DNA from 2 places in the Rhodococcus sp. P3_B8 genome. Region 1 is predicted to be linked to the other one. Evidence: riboswitches for the same ligand, from Rfam matches in the RefSeq annotation. Region 1 holds a riboswitch; the other holds the start of a gene.
What was found. Region 1 has a riboswitch for glycine ahead of gcvP (aminomethyl-transferring glycine dehydrogenase). Riboswitches for the same ligand answer to the same signal wherever they lie in the genome.

Region 1 (4,210 bases):
CCGACGACGACCCCGGTCGGCGCCACCACGAGTTTGACCGCCCCCGACGTCTTGAGGATCTGGCTCTTGCCGTTGCCGGCGAGGTCGTAGGTGACGGTCTCGACGGTCTCGCCGAACTTCTCCTGGGCCGCGGTCTCGGTCAACCCGACGGACGCGACCTCGGGGTGGGAGTAGGTGACCCGCGGGATGCCGGTCTCGTCGATGACCTCGGGACGGAGCCCGGCGATTTCCTCCGCCACGAAGATGCCCTGCTGGAACCCGCGGTGGGCCAGCTGGAGCCCGGGGACGATGTCGCCGACCGCGAAGACGTTCGGGACCGTGGTGCGCAGTCGATCACTGGTCACCACGAAGCCCTTGTCGAGCATCACTCCGGTCTCCTCGTACCCCATGGACGCGGTGTTGGGTCCGCGCCCCACTGCGACCAGCAGGACGTCGGCGTCGAGTACGTCGCCGGAGTCGAGGGTGACGGACACCGCGTCCTCGTCCTGCGTCACCTCCGTCACCCGCACACCTGTCTTCGCGGCGATCTTGCGGCGGCGGAATGCCCGCTCGAGGTACTTGGAGATCGTCTCGTCCTCGTTCGGCACCAGCCGTGGCATCGCCTCGACGATCGTCACCGACGCACCGAACGACGCCCAGACACTGGCGAATTCGACGCCGATGACGCCGCCGCCCAGGATGATCGCCTTCTTCGGGACGGACGGCAACACGAGAGCCTCGTCGCTGGTGACGACCCGGCCGCCGATGCTGATGCCGGGCAGCGTCTTCGGCGACGACCCCGTTGCCAGGACGACGGCGGCGCCCGTGATCAGCTCGTCGTCGACCTCCACTCCGTTGGGTCCGACCAACCGGCCGCGGCCGTTGACGACGGTGATGCCGTACGAGTCGACGAGGCCCTGCAGTCCCTTGTGCAGTCGGGTGACGATGGTGTTCTGGTAGCTCAGGACCTTCTCGAGGTCGACACCGTCGAACGTGACGTCGATACCGAACTGCGAGGCGGTGCGGGCACTGTCCGCGACCTCGGCGGAGTGCAGCAGCGCCTTCGTCGGAATGCACCCCTGATGCAGGCAGGTGCCGCCCAGTTCGTTCTCCTCGACGAGGATGACCGAACGGCCCAGTTCGGCCGAGCGGATGGCGGCCGCGTAGCCGCCGGAACCGCCGCCGAGGATGACGACATCTGCAGATCGGTGGGACATGGGAACTCCTTGCTGGAACGGAAGAGGGTGGGGTTCAGTGAACTGCGGTTGCGGCGACGGCCTCCGCGTGGAGGCGGCCGGCCCGATAGGAGGAGCGCACGAGCGGACCGGACAGGACGCCGAGGAAGCCGATCTCGCGGGCGATCCCGTCGAGCATGACGAACTCGTCCGGCGTCGCCCACCGTGCCACCGGATGGTGCCGGGCCGACGGCCGCAGATACTGCGTGATCGTGATCAACTGGCAGCCGGCCGCGTGCAGGTCCCGGAGGGCCTGAATCACCTCGTCCGTGGTCTCCCCCATCCCGAGGATCAGGTTCGACTTGGTGATCAGGCCGTCCTCCCGAGCCCGTGTGATCACCTCGAGGGACCGCTCGTACGTGAAGGCAGGGCGGATACGACGGAATATCCGGGGAACAGTCTCCACATTGTGCGCGAGTACTTCCGGGCGGGTGTCGAACACCTTGCGTAGTTGCGCGGCATCGGCGTTGAAATCGGGGATCAGCAGTTCGACGCCAGTGCCCGGGCACAGTTCGTGAATCTGCCGGACCGTCTCCGCGTACAGCCAGGCGCCGCCGTCCCACAGATCGTCGCGGGCGACCCCGGTGACGGTGGCGTACCGAAGGCCCATGGTCTGCACCGACTCCGCGACCCTCCTGGGTTCGCCCCGGTCGAGTGCGGCGGGCCGGCCGGTGTCGATCTGGCAGAAGTCGCACCGCCGGGTGCACTGGCTTCCGCCGATGAGGAAGGTCGCCTCTCGGTCCTCCCAGCATTCGAAGATGTTGGGACATCCCGCTTCCTGGCACACGGTGTGCAGGTTCTCGCGTTCGACGAGGGCGGCGAGGTCCCGGTATTCGGGGCCTGTCCGCATCTGCACCTTCATCCACGACGGTTTGCGTTCGACCGGGGTCTGAGCGTTGCGGACTTCGAGGCGGAGCAGTCGGCGGCCGTCAGGGGCGAGCGGAGCGACGGGGAATCGTTCAGGGGCGAGCGGAGCGACGGGGGGTGACTCAGGCTGTGCAGTCATGGGGGGAACTCCTAGGGCCGGTCGAAACCGGTCGGTATGCGTCGTCGGACCCGCGCGGTGGACAGCGCGGAACCGGGGCAGGCGATTAGGGAGCGCGAGCACACTTCGACAACCGTTGCGGCTGCGGGCATCTGGGCTCTCATCGTCCGGCGTGTGCGGTCACGTCGGAGCGAAGATGCATCGAGGATGCCAAACGACGAGGACTTTTGGCAACACCGTCGGTCCGAGGAGACAAACCCGCGGCGTCTGTGTACTGTTTGGCCAATCACAACTGAAGACGCCGTTGACGCGCAGCGGGAGAACCTCCGTTTCGGAGGCGCCGTAGGAGCAACTTCCTCCCCGGGAATCTCTCAGGCCCCAGTACCGCAGCGCAGAGGCAACTCTGGAGAAAGTATCGGCCGCACGGCCGGAACTTACCGAAGGTGAAGAGCTTGCCGTAGTTGCGGTGCGCCCAAACTCTCAGGTTTCAGGACAGAGCGGGGAGGTGCCCCCTTGTCGATGTCCGGTGCGGTCCGGACTCAACGAAACCGGAGTCACCTCGTGCCAGCAGAACCCCGCACCGCCACCCACGGCGTGCCCCTCACCAGCGACTTTCCGTCCCGCCACATCGGTCCTGACGCTTCCGCGTCGCGGCGGATGCTCGACGCCCTCGGTTACGACAGTCTCGCGAACCTGATCGACAGCGCGGTGCCCGAGCAGATCCGCAGTTCACAGCCCTTGAATCTGCCGACGGCGAGGTCCGAGCAGCAGGTTCTCGCCGACCTGCGCACACTGTCGGAGCGCAACGAGACCCGCGTCCAGATGATCGGCCTCGGATACTCCGACACCATCACGCCTGCGGTGTTGCGGCGGAATATGCTCGAGTCCCCCGCCTGGTACACCGCCTACACCCCGTACCAGCCGGAGATCTCCCAGGGCCGGCTGGAGGCGCTGCTGACGTTCCAGACCGTCATCGAGGATCTCACCGCCCTTCCCCTGGCCGGCGCCTCGCTGCTCGACGAGGCGACCGCCGTGATGGAGGCGGTGCTGCTGATGCGACGCGCGAACAAGTCGAAGCCCGCCACCAACCGCGTCGTCCTCGACGCAGACTGCCTGCCGCAGACGCTGGCCGTCGTCCGGGGACGAGCGAAGGCGGTGGGCATCGAGGTGGTGGTCGCGGAACTGTCCGGGGAGCTGCCCGACGGTGACATGTTCGGGGTGGTCTTCCAGGCGCCCGGTGCGAGCGGCGCGGTGCGCGACCTGGCTCCGATGATCGCCGCGGCGAAGGCGCGCGGCGCGCTGACCACGGTCGCGGCGGACCTGCTGTCGCTGACGATCCTGACGCCGCCCGGCGAGCAGGGCGCCGACATCGCCGTCGGGTCGGCGCAGCGTTTCGGTGTGCCCCTGTTCTTCGGCGGACCGCACGCCGGCTACATGGCCGTGCGCGGCGGGCTCGAGCGCATGCTGCCCGGCCGTCTCGTCGGAGTGTCCGTCGACGTCGACGGGAAGACCGCCTACCGGCTGGCACTGCAGACCCGCGAACAGCACATCCGGCGTGACAAGGCGACCAGCAACATCTGCACGGCGCAGGCACTGCTTGCGAACGTCGCCGCGATGTACGCCGCCTACCACGGTCCGGAAGGGCTGCGCGCCATCGCAAATAGGGTGCACGACCACGCGACGACCATCGCCGGAAGCCTGCGCGCCGCCGGTCACACAATCGTCCACGACAGCTTCTTCGACACGGTTCTCGTGCGGGTCCCGGCGGGTGCCGGGGCGATCGTGGAGTCGGCCGATCGGGACGGCATCAACCTCCGCCTCGTCGACGCCGATCACGTTGCGATCGCCTGCGACGAGTGCACCACCGACGACATCGTCCGGCGGGTGGTCGCCGTGTTCGGTGCGCAGCCGACGACCGTCGCGGCGGCCGAACTGCCTTCGGCACTCGCCAGGACGTCGAACTACCTGCAGCACCCTGTGTTCCACGATCACCGCTCGGAAACCGCGATGC
Region 2 (4,210 bases), on a different contig from region 1:
GGCGAGGCGCTTTGCGACGTCGTCCACGGTCACACCGGTGTCCTTGGTGATCGGCCGGAGGTCGAGGATGCACTCGTGTGCCACCATTCCGCCCTCGCCGGTGTAGAGGACCGGGAAGTACTCGTCCAGGCGGCGCGCGATGTAGTTGGCCGAGGCGATGGCGGTCAGGCTTGCGCGGCGCAGCCCGACGGCGCCCATCATCCGGATGTACGCCCACGTGATCGGGAGGATCGACGCACTGCCGTAGGGGGCCGCGGAGATCGGTCCGGCTGTGCCGAGTTCCGGTGCGAGCGGATGTCCGGGCAGGAACGGCGTGAGGTGGGACCGCACACCGATCGGACCGACGCCGGGGCCACCGCCACCGTGCGGGATGCAGAACGTCTTGTGCAGGTTGAGGTGGCTCACGTCGCCGCCGAACCGGCCGGGACGGGCCAGGCCGACCAGGGCGTTGAGGTTGGCGCCGTCGACGTACACCTGGCCGCCGGCGTCGTGGACGGCGGCGCAGATGTCGGCGATCTCGTGCTCGTACACACCGTGTGTGGACGGGTAGGTGATCATGATCGCCGCGAGGCGCTCGGCATGGTCGGCGATCTTCGCCCGCAGGTCGTCCAGATCCACGTCACCGTTCGGGCGGCAGGCGACGACCTCGACGCGCATCCCGGCCATGACCGCGGATGCGGCGTTGGTGCCGTGGGCGCTCGACGGGATGAGGCAGGTGTCGCGGTGGTCGTCTCCGCGGCTGAGGTGGTAGTTACGGATCGCGAGCAGCCCCGCGTACTCGCCCTGGCTACCGGCATTCGGCTGCAGGCTGACCGCGTCGTAGCCGGTGACGGCCACGAGCCAGTTCTCGAGGTCCTTGATGATGCGGAGGATTCCCGGTGTGTCCCCGGTCGGCGCGAACGGGTGCAGTCCGGCGAACGCGGGCCAGGTGATCGCTTCCATCTCGGCGGTGGCATTGAGCTTCATCGTGCACGAACCGAGGGGGATCATGCTGCGGTCGAGTGCGATGTCCTTGTCGGACAACGCCCGCAGGTAGCGCAGCATCGCCGTCTCGGTGCGATACCGGGTGAAGGCCTCGTGCTGCAAGTAGTCGGATCCGCGGAGCTGCGCGTCGGGGACGGACGTGCCCGCTTCCTCGGTCACGGCGCCTTCGCCGCCGAACGCCGCCAGCACCTGGGCGACGTCGTCGGCAGTGGTGGCCTCGTCACACGCGATGGCGACGTGATCGGCGTCGACGAACCGCAGGTTGATGCCGGCGTCCTTCGCCTTCGCCACCACGTCCGCGGCTCTGCCGGCGACTCGAACGAGGATCGTGTCGAAGAAGTGCTCGTGTACGACGACGGCCCCGGTCCTGCGGAGCGCGGCGGCCAGGGAGTGCGCCGTGTTCGCCACGCGCAGGGCGATCGCCTTCAGTCCCTCGGCGCCGTGGTAGCTGGCGTACATGGCCGCCAGAATCGCCAGCAGCACCTGAGCGGTGCAGATATTCGACGTCGCCTTCTCGCGGCGAATGTGCTGCTCGCGGGTCTGCAGCGCCAGCCGGTACGCCTTGTCACCGTCGGCATCGACGGAGACGCCCACCAGACGGCCGGGGAGCTGACGTGCATGCTTGGTGTGCACGGCGAGGTAACCGGCGTGCGGGCCACCGAAGCCCATGGGGACACCGAACCGCTGGGTGGTGCCGAAGCAGGCGTCGGCCCCGATCTCGCCGGGCGGGGTGAGGAGTGTGAGTGCCAGCAGATCCGCCCCGACCGCGACCAGTGCGCCGCGCTCGTGGGCGGCGGCGATCACGTCGGTGTAGTCGACGATGCGGCCGGACCCGCCAGGCATCTGCGCGAGGACGCCGAAGAAGTCACCGTCCGGAAGGCCGGCGGACAGGTCGGCCACCACGATCTCGATGCCGAGCGGCTCGGCCCGGGTTTCGACGACGGCCAGCGTCTGCGGGAACAGGTCGGCGTCGACGACGAACCGCGGGGACTTGCTCTTGCTCGCCCGGCGCAGCAGCGTCATCGCCTCGGCGGCGGCGGTGGCTTCGTCGAGCATCGACGAGTTGGCGACCTCCATGCCGGTCAGGTCGGCGACCATCGTCTGGAAGTTGAGGAGCGCTTCGAGGCGGCCCTGGCTGATCTCGGGCTGGTACGGCGTGTAGGCCGTGTACCAGGCCGGGTTCTCGATGATGTTCCGGATCAGCACCGGCGGGGTGAGGGTGTCGTAGTAGCCGAGACCGATCATGGACGTCGCCACGGTGTTCTGCGCGGCGAGTGCGGACAGTTCGGCGAGCGCTTCGTGCTCGGACACCGGTGCAGGCAGCGCGTCGAGGCCGTCGGCGATGCCGCCCGTCACCCCGTCCAGGATGACGGCGGGGACGGCCTTCGACGCGAGGTCGTCGAGCGAATCGGCTCCGACCAGTTCGAGAATGTGCGCGAGTTCCGCAGCGTTCGGGCCGACATGACGATCGGCGAATGTACGGCTTCCAGCGTCGATCACGACAACTCCCAAGCAGTTCGGAGGATCAGGACACGCCCCGCGTAGCGGAACGTCCCTCCCCCTCTGTCGCCTGCTCGAATCGAGCGCCTGAGAGATTCGGTACCGTCATTCGGGTGTGAAGACGGCCCTTTCCCCGTGGGCGGGTGGGTGCTCCCACCGCTTTCCAGAGACGTCGGAGCCCGCACGGTCCTGTCTGCCTGAGAGATTGACGGGGAGGTGTTGCTCCTTCGGCGCCCGAACTCCCGCACACACGATGTTTCTGTGCTTGCGGTGCCCGGAACTCTCCCGCACGGCGTCGACGCACCGCCAGTCTATGTCACGGCTGCAGATGGCGGCGCAGGCAGCGCCGCGCTCCGATGGATGCGGGCTAGCCCGTCTTGCGGCTCGCGCGGTTCTTGCGTCGCGACGCCAGTTCGTCCTCGGGGCTCTGTTCGCTCTCGCCGCCATCGGCGCGCTCGGCCGGGAAATCGGCGATGGTGCCGGTCAGTTCGCGCATCGCACCGCTCACCGCGATACCGAAGACACCCTGCCCGCCCTGGAGCAGATCGACGACCTCTTCGGGGGACGTGCACTCGTAGACCGTGGTCCCGTCCGAGAAAAGTGTGATCTTGGCCAAGTCCCGCACTCCGCGCTTACGGAGGTGGTCGACGGCCACTCGGATGTTCTGCAAGGATATTCCGGTGTCGAGCAGACGCTTGACGATCTTGAGGACGAGGATGTCTTTGAACGAGTACAGCCGTTGGCTGCCCGAACCTGCTGCGCCACGAATGGACGGCACGACGAGCGACGTGCGAGCCCAGTAATCGAGCTGGCGGTAGGTGATTCCCGCGATCTGGCAGGCGATGGGGACGCGGTATCCGACGAGGTCGTCGGGCACGGAATCGTCCGGGAAGAGGCCCGGTTGGATCTCCTCGGAGCTGAATTCGGACTCGGCAACGTTGTCGCCGGGCGCAAGATTCAGCGCATTCTCCTGCGGCCGATCTCCCACTGACTACTCCCTCTCGCATGTTGCACTGAACCCGACGATCAGTGCGCCTGTGACGCGCGTCGCCAGTGCCCGCGGCACAGCCACAGCACATCGAGCGGCGCAAGCGCCACCAGTGACATCGAGCAAGTCCGTACCCTGAACCTACTCAGCGTACGCCCGATACAATCTGCAGGGCAGAAAATCACTGCACTGAACGCTATGACTCCGAAGAGACGGGGTCAACGCAACGCGCCGGAGGAACCTCAACCGTTACTCCGCGCCCGAGGCTTTTCCGACGGCGCAAACTAGCCGTCGGTTGCCTTGAAATCGTCCGGCGACACGGACTCGAGGAATTCCTTGAACTTCTCGACCTCGTCCTCGCGCTCGTCGGGCATAACCAGACCGGCCTCCGTGAGTACCGCTTCCTCGGCGAAGATCGGCACCCCGATTCGCAGTGCGATGGCGATGGAGTCGGACGGGCGGGCCGAGACGCGGGTGTTCTGGTCGAACACGAGGTCGGCATAGAACGTGCCCTCGCGCAGGTCCACGATGCGAACTTCCTTCAGGGTGCGACCGAAGGCTTCGATCAGGTTCTTGATGAGATCGTGGGTCAGCGGACGCGCAGGCTCGACGCCCTGCTGTTCGAGTGCGATCGCGGTGGCCTCGGTCTGGCCGATCCAGATGGGCAGGTACCGCTCGCCGTCGGTTTCACGCAACAGCAGAACAGGTTGACTTTGGGGTTGCTCGACACGAACTCCG

Region 2: it holds a riboswitch for glycine, as region 1 does, so the genes downstream of both, gcvP (aminomethyl-transferring glycine dehydrogenase) here and gcvP (aminomethyl-transferring glycine dehydrogenase) in region 1, are expected to answer to the same signal.

Annotation. Positions count from the first base shown of each region.
Region 1 is NZ_JBFUGT010000023.1:59,042-63,251, reverse strand. Features, by position in the region: gene lpdA (dihydrolipoyl dehydrogenase) at 1-1,196, opposite strand, end outside; gene lipA (lipoyl synthase) at 1,231-2,220, opposite strand; glycine riboswitch at 2,505-2,596, shown strand; gene gcvP (aminomethyl-transferring glycine dehydrogenase) at 2,719-4,210, shown strand, end outside.
Region 2 is NZ_JBFUGT010000018.1:11,095-15,304, reverse strand. Features, by position in the region: gene gcvP (aminomethyl-transferring glycine dehydrogenase) at 1-2,484, opposite strand, end outside; glycine riboswitch at 2,659-2,782, opposite strand; gene AC1D1G_RS09950 (MerR family transcriptional regulator) at 2,852-3,472, opposite strand; gene AC1D1G_RS09945 (bifunctional nuclease family protein) at 3,757-4,210, opposite strand, start outside.